DNA from 3 places in the Streptomyces sp. 4N124 genome. Region 2 is predicted to be linked to each of the others. Evidence: riboswitches for the same ligand, from Rfam matches in the RefSeq annotation. Region 2 holds a riboswitch; each other region holds the start of a gene.
The links. A riboswitch is a leader RNA that binds a small molecule or an ion and turns the genes downstream of it on or off. The one in region 2 is predicted to bind cobalamin.
Positions count from the first base shown of each region.

Region 1: it holds a riboswitch for cobalamin, as region 2 does, so the genes downstream of both, ACTWQO_RS38005 (FecCD family ABC transporter permease) here and ACTWQO_RS28705 (cobalamin biosynthesis protein) in region 2, are expected to answer to the same signal.
Region 3: it holds a riboswitch for cobalamin, as region 2 does, so the genes downstream of both, ACTWQO_RS39105 (prenyltransferase/squalene oxidase repeat-containing protein) here and ACTWQO_RS28705 (cobalamin biosynthesis protein) in region 2, are expected to answer to the same signal.

Region 1 covers NZ_JBQQBS010000055.1:31,092-35,558, reverse strand. Annotated here, with positions in the region: gene ACTWQO_RS38025 (hypothetical protein) at 1-24, opposite strand, end outside; gene ACTWQO_RS38020 (hypothetical protein) at 21-227, opposite strand; gene ACTWQO_RS38015 (helix-turn-helix domain-containing protein) at 344-1,177, shown strand; gene ACTWQO_RS38010 (DUF397 domain-containing protein) at 1,159-1,347, shown strand; cobalamin riboswitch at 1,345-1,469, shown strand; gene ACTWQO_RS38005 (FecCD family ABC transporter permease) at 1,517-2,569, shown strand; gene ACTWQO_RS38000 (ABC transporter ATP-binding protein) at 2,569-3,336, shown strand; gene ACTWQO_RS37995 (ABC transporter substrate-binding protein) at 3,349-4,341, shown strand.
Region 2 covers NZ_JBQQBS010000032.1:76,909-81,375, reverse strand. Annotated here, with positions in the region: gene ACTWQO_RS28715 (nSTAND1 domain-containing NTPase) at 1-1,113, opposite strand, end outside; gene ACTWQO_RS28710 (CU044_2847 family protein) at 1,097-1,459, opposite strand; cobalamin riboswitch at 1,666-1,805, shown strand; gene ACTWQO_RS28705 (cobalamin biosynthesis protein) at 1,908-2,849, shown strand; gene ACTWQO_RS28700 (cobyric acid synthase) at 2,846-4,357, shown strand; gene cobN (cobaltochelatase subunit CobN) at 4,354-4,467, shown strand, end outside.
Region 3 covers NZ_JBQQBS010000058.1:59,545-64,011, forward strand. Annotated here, with positions in the region: gene ACTWQO_RS39100 (SCO2322 family protein) at 16-672, opposite strand; gene ACTWQO_RS39105 (prenyltransferase/squalene oxidase repeat-containing protein) at 669-1,880, opposite strand; cobalamin riboswitch at 2,000-2,126, opposite strand; gene ACTWQO_RS39110 (phosphotransferase) at 2,175-2,837, shown strand; gene ACTWQO_RS39115 (nuclear transport factor 2 family protein) at 2,827-3,270, opposite strand; gene ACTWQO_RS39120 (MBL fold metallo-hydrolase) at 3,297-4,325, opposite strand.

The sequences.
Region 1 (4,467 bases), on a different contig from region 2:
ATACGACCCGACCGGCGGCCTCACCGCAGAACCGCCGTGAGTCGCTGCGCGGCCTCCACGGAACAGCGGCCCAATTCGACGAGCGGACAGGGCGCCTCCCGCGCGAGACTTGCCGGGTCGATCCGCAGGGACGGCAGAATGATTCCTGCGTTTTTCAATGCTGCCCGCAATTCCTTCACTGCTTCCTCCGCCTCTTCGACGCAGAGCGCCGAGTGCTGTGCCTTCACGTGGTTCCCCTCCCTTTTCGGGTTTTACGCTTCGCAACTCAAGGGTGGCGCACCACATCTACACTCGGCAGGAGTCTGTGCTCTACAAGTGCGGGGCAGTACAAGGGGGTTGAACTGTGGCCAACGGTTCACGTCAGGCGGCATGGGAGTTCTTCGGCACGGAACTGAAGCGGCACCGGGAGGACAGGGGGCTCACTCAGGTCGAGTTGGGGGCGCGCGTCTTCGTCTCGGGCGCCTATATCGGGCAGTTCGAGCAGGCGATTCGAAAGCCGCAGTTGGATATCGCCCAGCGGATTGATGAGGTACTGCAAACCGACGGTATTTTCGAGCGGGCGTGGCGGAAGCTCATCGACGACAAACGGTATGCCGATTACTTTGCGGCCGTCGTGGAACTGGAACGGACGGCAACGAAGATTGCGGAGTTCGCGCCCACTGTGGTGCCGGGCCTGTTGCAGACGGCCGCCTACGCGCGGGCGGTCACCATCGCGGCCAACCCGTTCGTCACCGACGAGTACGTGGAGGAGAAAGTTACGGCCCGCCTGGAGCGCCAGCACATCCTCAAGGACGCTACAAGGCCGGAGTATTGGGTGATCCTGCATGAGGGCGTGCTGCGCAGCCCGGTGGGCGGCCCGGAGGCCATGGCCAAGCAACTGGAGCACATCGCGGCACTGATGCGCGAGCGCAAGGTGTGGGTGACTGTTGTGCCGTTCGCGGCTGGAGCGCATGCGTCGATGGGCGGGTCCCTGAAGCTCATGGAGTTCGAGGACGCACCGCCGGTCGCCTATACAGAGACGGAGTATTCGGGAACGCTCATCGACGACCCGGCCATGGTGAAGCGCACCCAGCGCACATACGATCTGCTCAGGGGCGCCGCACTGTCGCCGTCGGCGTCCCTGGCCCTGCTCGAATCGGCGGCTGAGGACTTCAGACGATGCGCGAGTACGACCTGAGCAACGCCCACTGGCGCAAGAGCAGCTACAGCAACGGCCAAGGCGGCGACTGCGTCGAGGTTGGCGACGAAATCCCCGGCGTCGTACCGGTCCGCGACAGCAAAGTCGCCGACGGCCCCGTCATCCTCCTCGGCGCCACCGCCTGGGCGGCTTTCATCCGCGCCTGCTAGTCTCCCCGAGCCTCCTGCGGGGGAAGTCCGGTGAGAGTCCGGCGCTGACCCGCAACGGTGTGTGCGTGGCCCCCTGGGGCCGACGCGCAAGCCCGATTACCCGCAGGCGGTTTGCCAGCCCATTGACCGCTCGCCGAGGACTGCGAGCCGAGGCGAAGGACCGCCGAGCGTGCGCCCCTCTCCAGGCCGAACACCTGTGCCGCTGTTGGTTGCTGCCCTCGCGATCCTGCTCCTCGTCTCCCTTGTCGCCGGCGTCGGGCTGGGGGCCGCCGGAGTCGGCTGGGGCGACGTCATCCGTTTCCTCGGGGCCGGGTTCACCGGCGGAACCATCCACGCCGCGGACGTGGCGTCGTACACGATCGTCTGGGAGATCCGGCTGCCGCGTGTCGTGCTCGCCGCAGTCGTGGGGGCGGGGCTCGCGACGGTCGGGGTGGCCGTGCAGGCGATGGTGCGCAATGCGCTGGCCGATCCGTTCGTGCTGGGGATCTCGTCCGGTGCCGCTGTGGGGGCCAACGCGGTCATCCTGCTCGGGGCGTTCGCGGGGCTCGGGGTGTGGGCGCTGTCGGTGTCGGCGTTCTGCTCGGCGCTGGTCGCGATGGCGATCGTGTACGCCGTCGCCCGTTCCGCGACGCACGGGCTGACGCCGCTGCGGCTGATCCTGACCGGGACGGCGCTGGCGTACGGCTTCGAGGCGCTGACCACCGTGATGGTGTTCGGCGCGGCCAGGGGCGAGGCGGCCCGGTCGGCGATGATGTGGCTGCTGGGGAGTCTGGGCGGGGCGACGTGGCCACGGGTGCCGATCGCCGCCGTGACCGTCGTCGCCGGGTGGGTGTGGCTGCGGTGGCGGGCGGAGGCCCTGAACGCGCTGGCGATGGGGGACGAGACGTCGGCGACGCTGGGCGTGCAGCCCGGGCGGTTGCGGCGGGAGTTGTTCCTCGTCACGGCGGCTGTGACCGGGACCGTGGTGGCGGTCAGCGGGGCGATCGGGTTCGTCGGGCTGATGGTGCCGCATGTCGTACGGATGCTGGTGGGCGCTGATCACCGGCGGGTGCTGGCCGTCGCGCCGCTCGCCGGGGCCGTACTGCTGGTGTGGGCGGATGTGCTGTCCCGGCTGCTGCTGGCGCCCGCGGAATTGCCGGTCGGGGTGATCACTGCGGTGGTCGGCGTCCCGGCCTTCCTGCTGCTGATGCGGCGCGGCGGCTATGCGTTCGGGGGGCGCTGATGCGGCTCGATGTGGAGGGCGTGACGGTCGAGGCGGCCGGGAAGCGGCTCGTCGACGAGATCAAGCTCACCGTGGACAGCGGGGCGTTCGTGGGGCTCGTCGGGCCCAATGGGAGCGGGAAGTCGACGCTGCTGAGGTGCGTGTACCGGGCGCTGCGGCCGGCTGCCGGGGTCGTACGGCTGGACGGGGACGACGTACACACGCTGGATCCTCGCGCCGCCGCGCGGCGCCTCGCCGCGCTGCCGCAGGAGTCGTCCTCGGAGTTCGACTTCACCGTCGCCGAGGTGGTCGGGATGGGGCGGCTGCCGCACCGGGACCGTACGGCGGCCGAGGACCGGGCGATCTGCGCGGAGGCGATGCGGTCCACCGGCGTGGACCATCTGGCCGACCGTGGCTTCCTGGCCCTGTCGGGCGGGGAGCGGCAACGCGTGCTCATCGCACGGGCGTTGGCCCAGCGCCCCCAGGTGCTGGTCCTTGACGAACCGACCAACCACCTCGACATCGCCCACCAGTTGGACGTGCTGTCCCTGGTCCGGGCAAGCGGCCTGACGGTGCTGGCCGCGCTGCACGACCTCAACCTGGCCGCCGCGCACTGCGATCTGCTGTACGTCGTCTCGGCGGGCCGGATCGTCGCAGCCGGGCCGCCGCACGACGTCCTGCGCCCGGACCTGCTCGCCGAGGTGTTCGGCGTGCGCGCGCATCCCGTCCGGCATCCGGAGACGGGTGCCGTGCAGTTGCTCTTCGACCTTCTCCCGCCGTCGGATTAAGGAACTCCCCGCATGCGTAAGCCCGTTGTTGCCGCCACTCTCTGCCTCGCCGCCCTCGCCACGGGCTGCGGTGCCGAGGTCGAGCCCTCGCCGGACTCGAAGGCCGCGGCGTCCGTCACCCTCACCAACTGCGGGCGCAATGTGACATACCACAGGGTCCCGGAGCGGGTCGTCACCAACGATGTCGGGATCACCGAGCTGATGTTCGCGCTCGGCCTGGAGGACCGGATGGCCGGGTTCGCGATGCCCGACGACAAGGGAGACCTGGACGCGGTGCCGTGGAAGGACGGCTACGACAAGGTGAAGTGGCTGTCGAAGGACCAGCTCACCAAGGAGAACGTCCTCGACGCCCGCGCCGACTGGGTCTTCGCCGGCTGGAACTACGGCTTCCGCGAGGACAGCGACTTCACCCCGGACGCCCTGCGCAAGCTCGGCATCTCCTCGTACATCCTCACCGAGTCCTGCCGCAACGGCCGTACGGAGACCTCGCGGGGCATCATGCCGCCGCTGGACGCGCTGTACGAGGACCTCACCAACCTGGGCAAGCTGTTCGGCGTGGAGAAGCGGGCGGCGGCGCTGATCTCCGGCTTCAAACGCGAGGTGGCGGAGGTGAAGGCCAAGGCTCCGTCCGATTCCCCCAAGGTCTTCCTCTACGACAGCGGCGAGGACCAGCCCTTCACCTCCGGCCGCTACGCCGCGCCCGACCAGATCATCAGCGAGGCCGGCGGCAGCAACGTGATGCACGACCTCAAGGACTCCTGGACGACGGTCGGCTGGGAGACCGTGGTGGAACGCAACCCCGACGTGATCGTGATCTGCGACTACGGGGACGTGAGCGCGGAGCAGAAGAAGAAGTTCCTGCTGTCCTACGCCCCGCTGCGGAATGTCTCCGCCATCAAGCACAAGCGGATCTTCACCCTCGACTACGTCGACCTGGTGGAGAGTCCGCGGAACCCGTCCGCGATCGCCCGCCTCGGGGAGTACCTGCGGACGACGACGCCCTGACCCGGAGGCCGGGACCGGTCCCGGCTCGCCCGTGGTCGAATCTGCGCCCGTCAGCAGTACAGGTCACGGAACGCGGAGAGTCGGATGAGAAGTCGAAGTCCGGTACGTGCAGGTGTCGTCGCTCTG
Region 2 (4,467 bases):
GCGCCCCGCCGGGTGTGCGGCGCGGGCCATCGGCAGCAGCACATCGAGCAGGGCGCGGGCGTCGGAGGGACGCGCCCCCACCGTCTCCTCGAACTGGTCGAGGAGGATGACATGGCCTGCCGTCCCGGCCAGTTCGAGGATCCGCGCACCGAGCAGGGTGGCCGTTTCCGGATCGCGGCCCAGCCGTTGTGCCAGGTCGCGTGCCGGTGGGAACTGCCCACCGACCGCCTCTGCCAGAGTCCGCACGGGATCCGTGTCCGGCTGGCCCGCGAAGTCCGTCACCGTGTGGCCGGCGGACCTGAGCAGGGGGAGCACCCCCGCCCGGACCAACGACGACTTCCCCACCCCCGATGCCCCGGCCACGGGAACGAAGGGGTGCGCGCGGAGGGCCTCGGCGATCCGTTCGCTCTCCGCCCGCCGGGCGAAGAACACCCCCGCGTCCTCCTCCCGGAAGGATTCGAGGCCCCGGAAGGGACAGGCCAGGTGCGCAGGTTCCAGCCCGAGCAGCAGCGCGGTGGGGATGAGGTACGCGGTCGTCGCCCCGGAGCCGACGTCCGCGGCCACCGTCATGCCGACCACACCGCCCTGCTCGATGTCCCAGACCGGCGCCCCGCTGAAGCCCTGTCCGACGGGCAGCCCGCGACGGGACTCGGTGGGCTCCATGGAGGTCCAGCCCCTGCCGACGGGAGCCCGGAGCCGGCCGTGCGCCCATAGGCCATGGTCGTCGGAGCGCAAGGGGAAGCCCAGCACTCGGAACCGGTGGTCCCAGACCGCCGTACCGCCCGCGAAACGCACCGGAGTGGTTCCGGGGACGATGGCCTCCAAGGCCAGTAGCGCGATGTCACCCCCGCCGTCCCCGGCGACCGGCCGCCAGTGCGTCACCGTCGCCGTCAGCCGGGCCGAGGGCGGGGTCAGCAAGGGGAAGTCGAGGGTCACCGGTGCGGCGGGCGGGGCCGGATCGGTGTCGGACGTGCCCAGCGCGTTCGCCACCACATGGGCGCAGGTGCACAGCGTCCGCTCGGCGATCAGGAAACCGCTGCCCGTGACCTCTCCGTCGCCGTTCCAGAACCGTGCGATCCCCCGCGTGAGTTCGTCGTCAGACGGCAGCGTCATCATCACGCTGCCCCGGGATGTCGGTTCGGTCCGGATTCGGCCATTCCATGGTGACCGTGAAGTGCGCCTCGGTGGAGCCCCGTGCCACCACGACCCCCGCCTCGGCGCTGAGCGTGATCCCGAACTCCACGGTCACCGAGCCGGGCGGTCTCGGCAGCCCCTGCGCACCGTCCAGTACGGCGCCGAGGGCAGGACGTACCCGGCCCAGCGCCTGCTGGAGAGTTTCGGCCGCGCCGGCGACCACTCCGCCACGGGACACCCGCTGCACTCCGGCCGGGCCGTCGCCCGCCACCTCCAGCAGCACGATCTGCCCGTCATCCAGCAGCATTTCGCCCACGTACGTCACCGCGCGTCCCCTCCCGCGTCCGTTGCGCCCCCTATGGCGCGTACGTGATATTCCAGAATCTCACCCTCCGTGATCACAAGCCGGATCATCGAATGCCGCCCGCCCGAGGGGAATGCACCACGAGTCACCCACAGCGCACCGGTCGGCGTGGTAGCGATGTGGGCTTCTGCACACTCTCCCCGCGCAGGTCAACGGCAAGTTGACGGCCCTTCCAACCCCGTGGTGGACTGCCGGGGCCATGTACGGCGGCAGAAGAGGAAGCCGGTGTGAGTCCGGCGCGGTCCCGCCACTGTCACCGGGGTAGAAAGCCCCGGGAGCCAGGAACTCTCGCCGCCGGTCTCGTCGAACCAGGGCGTGGACACCCTGAGTGAGGACATATCGCGATGCTCGGCTGCCGTTCGAGGTTCAGTACCAGGTCTCTGTCTGACCCCGCGGTCGGCTGAGCTCCATGCCCGCCGATCGCGACTTCGCGTACGGCGCCGCCGCCGGACTCCTCGGCGACCTGCTGCTCGGCGATCCGCGCCGGGGGCATCCGGTCGCCGCGTTCGGGCGGGTCGCCGGGGCCGTGGAAAAGGTGTTGTGGCGCGACCATCGCGGGTGGGGCGCGCTGCACACCGCCGTGTGCGCCGGTGGCGCCGTGGCCGTCGGGGCGCTCGCCGCTCGTGTCGTGCGTACGTCTCCCACCGCATCCGCCGCCCTGACCGGCGCCGCCACCTGGGCGGTCGTCGGGGGGACTTCGCTCGCCCGGGAGGCGCGGGGCATCGGGCGTGCGCTGGAGGCTGGGGACGTCGAGGGGGCTCGGGCGCGGCTGCCGCATCTGTGCGGGCGGGATCCGCAGGCGCTGGATGCGGACGGGATCGCCCGGGCCGTGGTGGAGTCCGTCGCCGAGAACACCTCCGATGCCGTCGTGGGGGCGCTGGTGTGGGGCGCTGTGGGTGGCGTTCCCGGGCTCGTGGGGTTCCGGGCCGTGAACACGCTCGACGCCATGGTGGGGCACAAGTCGCCCAAGTACCGGCGGTACGGCTGGGCTTCGGCCCGGCTCGACGACGTGGCGGGGTGGCCGGGATCGCGGCTGACCGCCGTACTCGCCACCGTCGCCGGCGGTGACCCCCGTGCAGCCGTACGAGCCTGGCGTGCCGATGCCGCCCAGCACCCCAGCCCCAACGCCGGGCCCGTGGAGGCCTCGTTCGCGGGGGCGCTCGGCGTGCGGCTGGGCGGGACCCTGTCGTACGGCGGACGGGTCGAGCACCGGCCCGTGCTGAACGGGGCCGGGCGCACCGTCGGTACGCAGGACATCGAAGCGGCCGTACGGCTGTCCAGGCGCGTCGGCTGGCTCGCGCTCGGCGTCTGTGTCGCCGCGCGCCGCATCGTGAAGGGGCGTACCTCATGACAGGCGGTGGACTCCTCGTCGCCGGCACCACCTCCGACGCCGGCAAGAGCGTCGTCACCGCCGGGATCTGCCGGTGGTTGGTGCGGCAGGGGGTCAAGGTCGCGCCGTTCAAGGCGCAGAACATGTCCCTCAATTCGTTCGTGACCCGGGAGGGCGCGGAGATCGGGCGGGCGCAGGCCATGCAGGCGCAGGCCTGTCGCGTCGAGCCGACCGCGTTGATGAATCCCGTGCTGCTCAAGCCCGGTGGCGAACAGAGCAGTCAGGTCGTGCTCATGGGGAAGCCCGTGGGGGAGCTGAGTGCGCGGGGGTATCACGGGGGGCGGCAGGAGCGGCTGCTCGGTACCGTGCTCGACTGTCTTGCCGAGTTGCGGGGCACGTATGACGCGGTGATCTGTGAGGGGGCCGGCTCTCCGGCCGAGATCAATCTGCGGCGGACCGACATCGTCAACATGGGCATCGCCCGTAATGCCGGGCTGCCTGTGCTTGTGGTGGGTGACATCGACCGCGGTGGTGTCTTCGCCTCCTTCTTCGGGACCGTGGCGCTGCTTTCGCCCGAGGACCAGGCACTCGTCGCCGGGTTCCTCGTCAACAAGTTCCGGGGCGACGTCAGCCTGTTGGAGCCCGGCCTCGACATGCTGCACGACCTCACGGGGCGGCGGACGTACGGCGTCCTGCCCTTCCGGCACGGCCTCGGGATCGATGAGGAGGACGGGCTGCGGGTCTCTCTGCGGGGGGCGGTGAGGGAGTCCACGGTCTCCTCCCCCGTCGGCGCTGACGTGCTGCGGGTCGCCGTCTGCGCCGTCCCGCTCATGTCCAACTTCACCGACGTCGACGCCCTCGCCGCCGAACCCGGCGTCGTGGTGCGGTTCGTGGACCGGCCGGAGGAGCTGGCGGACGCGGACCTGGTGGTGATCCCGGGTACCCGGGGGACCGTCCGCGCGCTGGAGTGGCTGCGGGAGCGGGGCCTCGCGGACGCCCTCGTGCGGAGGTCCGCCGAGCAGCGGCCCATCCTCGGTATCTGCGGTGGATTCCAGGTCCTCGGCGAGCACATCGAGGACGAGGTCGAGAGCCGGCGCGGGCAGGTCGAGGGCCTCGGGGTGCTGCCCGTCCGCGTGCGGTTCGCGCGGGAGAAGACCCTCACCCGGCCCGCCGGTGAGGCTCTCGGCGAGCGCGTCGAGGGGTACGAGATCCACCACGGGGTCGCCGAAGTCGGCGGCGGGGAACCCTTCTTGGACGGCTGCCGGGTCGGCCAGACCTGGGGTACGCACTGGCACGGCTCGTTGGAGTCGGACGGTTTCCGGCGGGCCTTCCTGCGTGAGGTGGCCGCCGCCGCGGGCCGCCGTTTCGTACCGGCCCCCGACACTTCGTTCGCCGCGCTGCGCGAGGAGCAGCTCGACCGGCTCGGCGATCTGATCGAACAGCACGCGGACACGGACGCGCTCTGGCGGCTCATCGAGTCGGGCGCGCCGCAAGGACTGCCTTTCATTCCACCGGGAGCGCCCGCATGAGCACAGTGTTGTTGTTGTCGACCGCCGACACGGATCTGTTGGCGGCCCGGGCCGCTTCCGGTGCCGACTACCGGATCGGCAACCCGACCCGCGTGGACGTCGACCAGGAA
Region 3 (4,467 bases), on a different contig from region 2:
TCCGCAGATTGGCGACTAGCCATTCCGGCGCCGCCTTGCTTGCCACACCGCCGCTGCGCCCAGCAAGGCCACCACCCCCGCGCCCGCCAGCAGTCCCACCGACGGACCGCCGTCCTTCTTGCCCTCTGCCTTGCCCTCTGTCTCTGTCGGTTTCGAGGTGCTGTTGTTCTCCCTCGTCACCGGCTCCCCGCACCCCGTCTTCGGATAGCCCGCGATGGCGCAGAGGAGGGCGTTGGTGTTGTAGCGGAGGGGTTTGGCGACCGTGGCCAGGGCCTCGGCGGTGGTGGCGTCGGGGGAGACCACCGCGCAAGCCCTACGGGGCTGTGGTGGGGTTTCTCGTCGGGGCGCGTCCGTCGCCGTACCGAAGTCGAGGACCAGGGCGATCCGCTTCTTGCCGTCCTTCGGTGGGGTGTTGGCGCAGATCGAGGCGAAGTCGGCGGTGCCGCGGGGCTTGGTCGCGTCTGCCGAGTCCTCGCTCACGGCGAAGCGGAAGCCCTGGACGTCGCCGTCGGAGGGGACTGCGGTGGACGGGCCCTGCGTGGCGTACGTCCACGTGTTTCCGTCCCGGTCCCAGAACGACCAGTAGCGGTAGCCGACGGCTTGCGCCTGCCCGGTGCCCAGGGCCAGGACGAGCAACGTCAGCAGCAGGGCCGCGGCACGGCGGAGCCTCACCGCTGCTGCCTCTTGGTGCGGCCGCTGAGCAGGAAGCCGATGCCGATACCGGCGACGAGACCGACGCCGACGATCCACCAGACGTTGGAGGAGGAGTCGTCGTCGCTCTCCTCGGCGGGCGCGGCGGCCTGGTCGGTGGTCTGCGGGGCCGGGCCCGTCGCGTTGAGCTGCTTGACCAGGTCCGTGCCGCCGAAGTCGCGGGGGTCGGTGCCTGTGGCGTGGGCGGCGAGGATCAGCTGGGCGTAGGCGGCGGGGCCGTTCTGCTTGGCCCAGGCCGCGGAGTTCTGCTTGAGCCAGGTCAGCGGCTTCTGCGCCGCCTTCGGGCCGCCCGTCACGGCGAGGGCGACGACCGCGTCCGCGGTGTTGCCGTAGTCGGGCTGGTCCTCGGCGCCGGCGAGCGCGGACTTCAGGTAGCCGTCCTTGCGTACCGTCTCGGCCAGGTAGGACGCGCCGTTGGCGGCGGCCTGGTCCGGGGTGGGTCGGGTGGCGTCGGCGCAGGTGAGGTCCGTGTCGGCGGCGGTCTTCGCCGACTCCATGCTCATGCCCTTCATGCCGACCACGGCCGCCGCCGTCGCATCCGCGTTGGCGGTCAGCTTGCCCTTCTTGTCCGGCTGGTAGGCGAAGGCGCCGCCGTCGGCGCACGGCAGGGCCAGCTCGCGCAGGGCGTCGTAGGGCGACTTGCCGCCGGTCACCGCGGTATCGGGGTCCTGGCCGGTGGCGTTGAGGGCGCCGATGGCGACGGAGGTCGAGTTGGCGTCGCTGGGTCCGCCGGGGGTGTAGCCCCAGCCGCCGTCCTTGTTCTGCACGGACTTCAGCCACTGCGCCGCCTTCACGGCGACGTCCATGTGATCGCCGTCACCGGCCAGGGACAGGGCCTGGGCCGCGGCGGCCGTGCTGTTGGTGTCGACCATGACCTTGGCGTCACAGGCCTTGGCGGGCTCGGCGCGGAAGGCCGCGAACGCCCCGTTCTCGCACTGCTGCCCGAGCAGCCAGTCGATGGCCTGGGCCGCGGGCTTCACGTCCGACTTGATCTGCGCGATCAGGGCCAGTGACTGGCGCCAGACACCGTCGTACGTCGGGTCGGTGCTGCCGTACAGCCCGTCCGGTACCGCTGCCGACGGGGAGGGGGACGGGGCGGCGACGGCGGGCGTGGCCGCGCCGATCGCGACGAGGGCGGCCAGGACCGCGGCGCTGCGGCGGACGTTCATGATCGGCGGGTGCCTCTCCCTGCAGGGAGCCGGGCAGCACGGGACACCCCGGGCGGCTCGGCTCCGTATACCTCGACGGTGCCGTGCACCGGCCGGTTGCCGGTACACCTGAGCCGGTCACGATCCGCACGGGGCAGTCCGGCTCACCGGCTTTCGACGACCGGTTCACGGTTGCGGGTCAGCGCCGGATTTGCACCGGCTTCCCCCCGTACGGGTGTGATGACGACCTGCCCACTCTACCGGCCCGTACGCGAACGGCTGAGGGGCGGCTGTGCGCCGGGCTAGGTTCGGCGCATGCAGCCACCGGGGAGACTGCTCGGCTCCGGCCGTGACGCCGACGTGTACGAGATCGACGCGGCGTGGGTCCTGCGCCGCAGCCGGCAGGGGTGGGGGAACGCGGCGGCCGAGGGCGCCGTGATGGAGCACGTGCGCGCGTACGGCTACCCGGTCCCGCAGGTGCGCCTGTCCGACTCCTCACGTACCGACCTGGTGATGGAACGCCTGTCGGGCCCGACGATGCTGGAGGCGTGCGTCGCCGGTTCGCTGGGTCCGGAGCAGGCCGGCGCAATCCTCGCCCGCCTCCTCCGCGACCTGCACACCATCCCCGCCCGCCGCTCCGAGACGGCCCGCATCCTCCACCTCGACCTGCACCCCGAGAACGTCATCCTCACCGCCGACGGCCCCCGAGTGATCGACTGGACCAACACGGAGGAGGGCGACCCGGCGCTGGACTGGGCCATCTCGTCGACGATCCTCGCCCAGGTCGCCGTCGCCGACACCCCCCTCGCCGCCCCCGCCACCACCCTGCTCACCGCCCTCCTCACCGACCCCTCCCACCTCACGGAGGACGCCCTGACAGAGGCCCGGCGACGGCGCGCGGCCAACCCGACGATGAGCCTTCGGGAGGTCGAACTCCTCGGCGACGCAGAGGCGTTGATCCGGTCGCTCATGCTCTAGGCGTCGGCCCGGCGAAGGCGAGGAAGAGGGTCCGGGAGGCCAGCAGCCAGGTGCCTTCGGCGGACCTGCGGAAGGCGTCTTCATAGTGGCCGACCTGGACCGGGGGACCCGCCGGTGCCATGCCGCCCTTGTGGCCGTCGATGCGGTGGGTGGTGAAGTACGAGGTTGCGGTCGCCGCGTCCGGGGAGGTCACCGTCACCAGGATGTTGGTCATCATGCGGCGGGACAGTCGGTCGGCGGGGCGGGAGCAGAAGTACTCCCGCAATGCGTCCCGTCCCTCGATCAGCCGCTCGCCCTCCGGCCACTCCCACCTGCCGTCCTCGGTGAACAGGTCGGCGACGGACGACGGTTCACCGAGGTCGAGGCGGTGGACGAAGTCGATGATCAGGCGTTCACAGGCGCGCTCGGCAGCCAGAAGGTCATCCATGGTCATCAACCAAACCTACGCACGCCGGCAGCTCACACCGCCACATACGCCACCGGATCCGTCCCCGTCACCGCCTCCGCCCGTCCCAGCTTCACCAGCCTGCGCAGATGGGCCTCCGCCTCCGACACGGCGATGTTCCTGGAGCCGTACGGGATCTGGTCCCAGGGGCGGTTCCACTCCATGCGTACGGCGAGTTGCCAGGGGGTGAGGGGTTCGGCGAGGAGGGTGAGGAGGCTGGTGAGGCGGTCCTCGTGGTGGGTGAGCAACTCCCGTACGCGGGCGGGTGCGTCGGTGAAGGTGTGCTGGTGGGCGGGGAGGACCTCGGCGGGGGCCAGGCGGCCCACGCGTTCGAGGGAGTCGAGGTAGTCGCCGAGGGGGTCGGTGACGGTGGCGTCGTCGGGATCCTCGTACAGGCCGATGTGCGGGGTGATCTCGGGGAGCAGGTGGTCGCCGGAGAACAGGCGGCCGTGGCCCGGGAGTTGGGAGGGGTGTTCCTCTTCCAGGTGCAGGCATACATGGCCCGGTGTGTGGCCCGGCGTCCAGATCGCGCGCAGGCGGCGGCCGGGGAGGTCGAGGAGTTCGCCGGGGACGATCTCGCGGTCGGGCAGGGCGGGGGAGAGGCCGGGGACGCCGGAGCGGAGGCGTGGGGTGCGCAGGGGCGCGATGTGTTCCTCGGGGGCGCCGACCGCGGTGAGTTTGCCGGTCATGTACGAGGCCCAGCGCCCGGGACCGGTCGAGCGGGCCCGTCGTACGAGTGCCGTGTCCGCCTCGTGCATCGCGATCCACGCACCGGACGCCTCACGGACCTTGGCGGACAGGCCGTGGTGGTCGGGGTGGTGATGCGTGATGACCACGCCGTGAATGCCGGCCGGTGAAGTCCCGCATGCCGCGAGCCCGTCGGCGAGCGTGTCCCACGACGTCGGGTCGTCCCAGCCGGTGTCGATCAGAACCGGTCCGCGGTCGGTGTCGACGACGTACACGAGCGTGTGCCCGAGGGGGTTGTCGGGGATGGGGACCTGGATCGACCGCACGCCACCGCCGTGATCGGACACCTGCGCCATGAGCTCCCCCATCGCCGTCTCCCGGCCACTATAACTAGAACGAGTTCCGAAGGTAGCCCGAGTCATCCGTCCCGGTGGTGTGAGATCCGTGGACTCCTCGGAATGGAACTGGTATCAGTTCTCGTATCTGATGAAGCGTCAG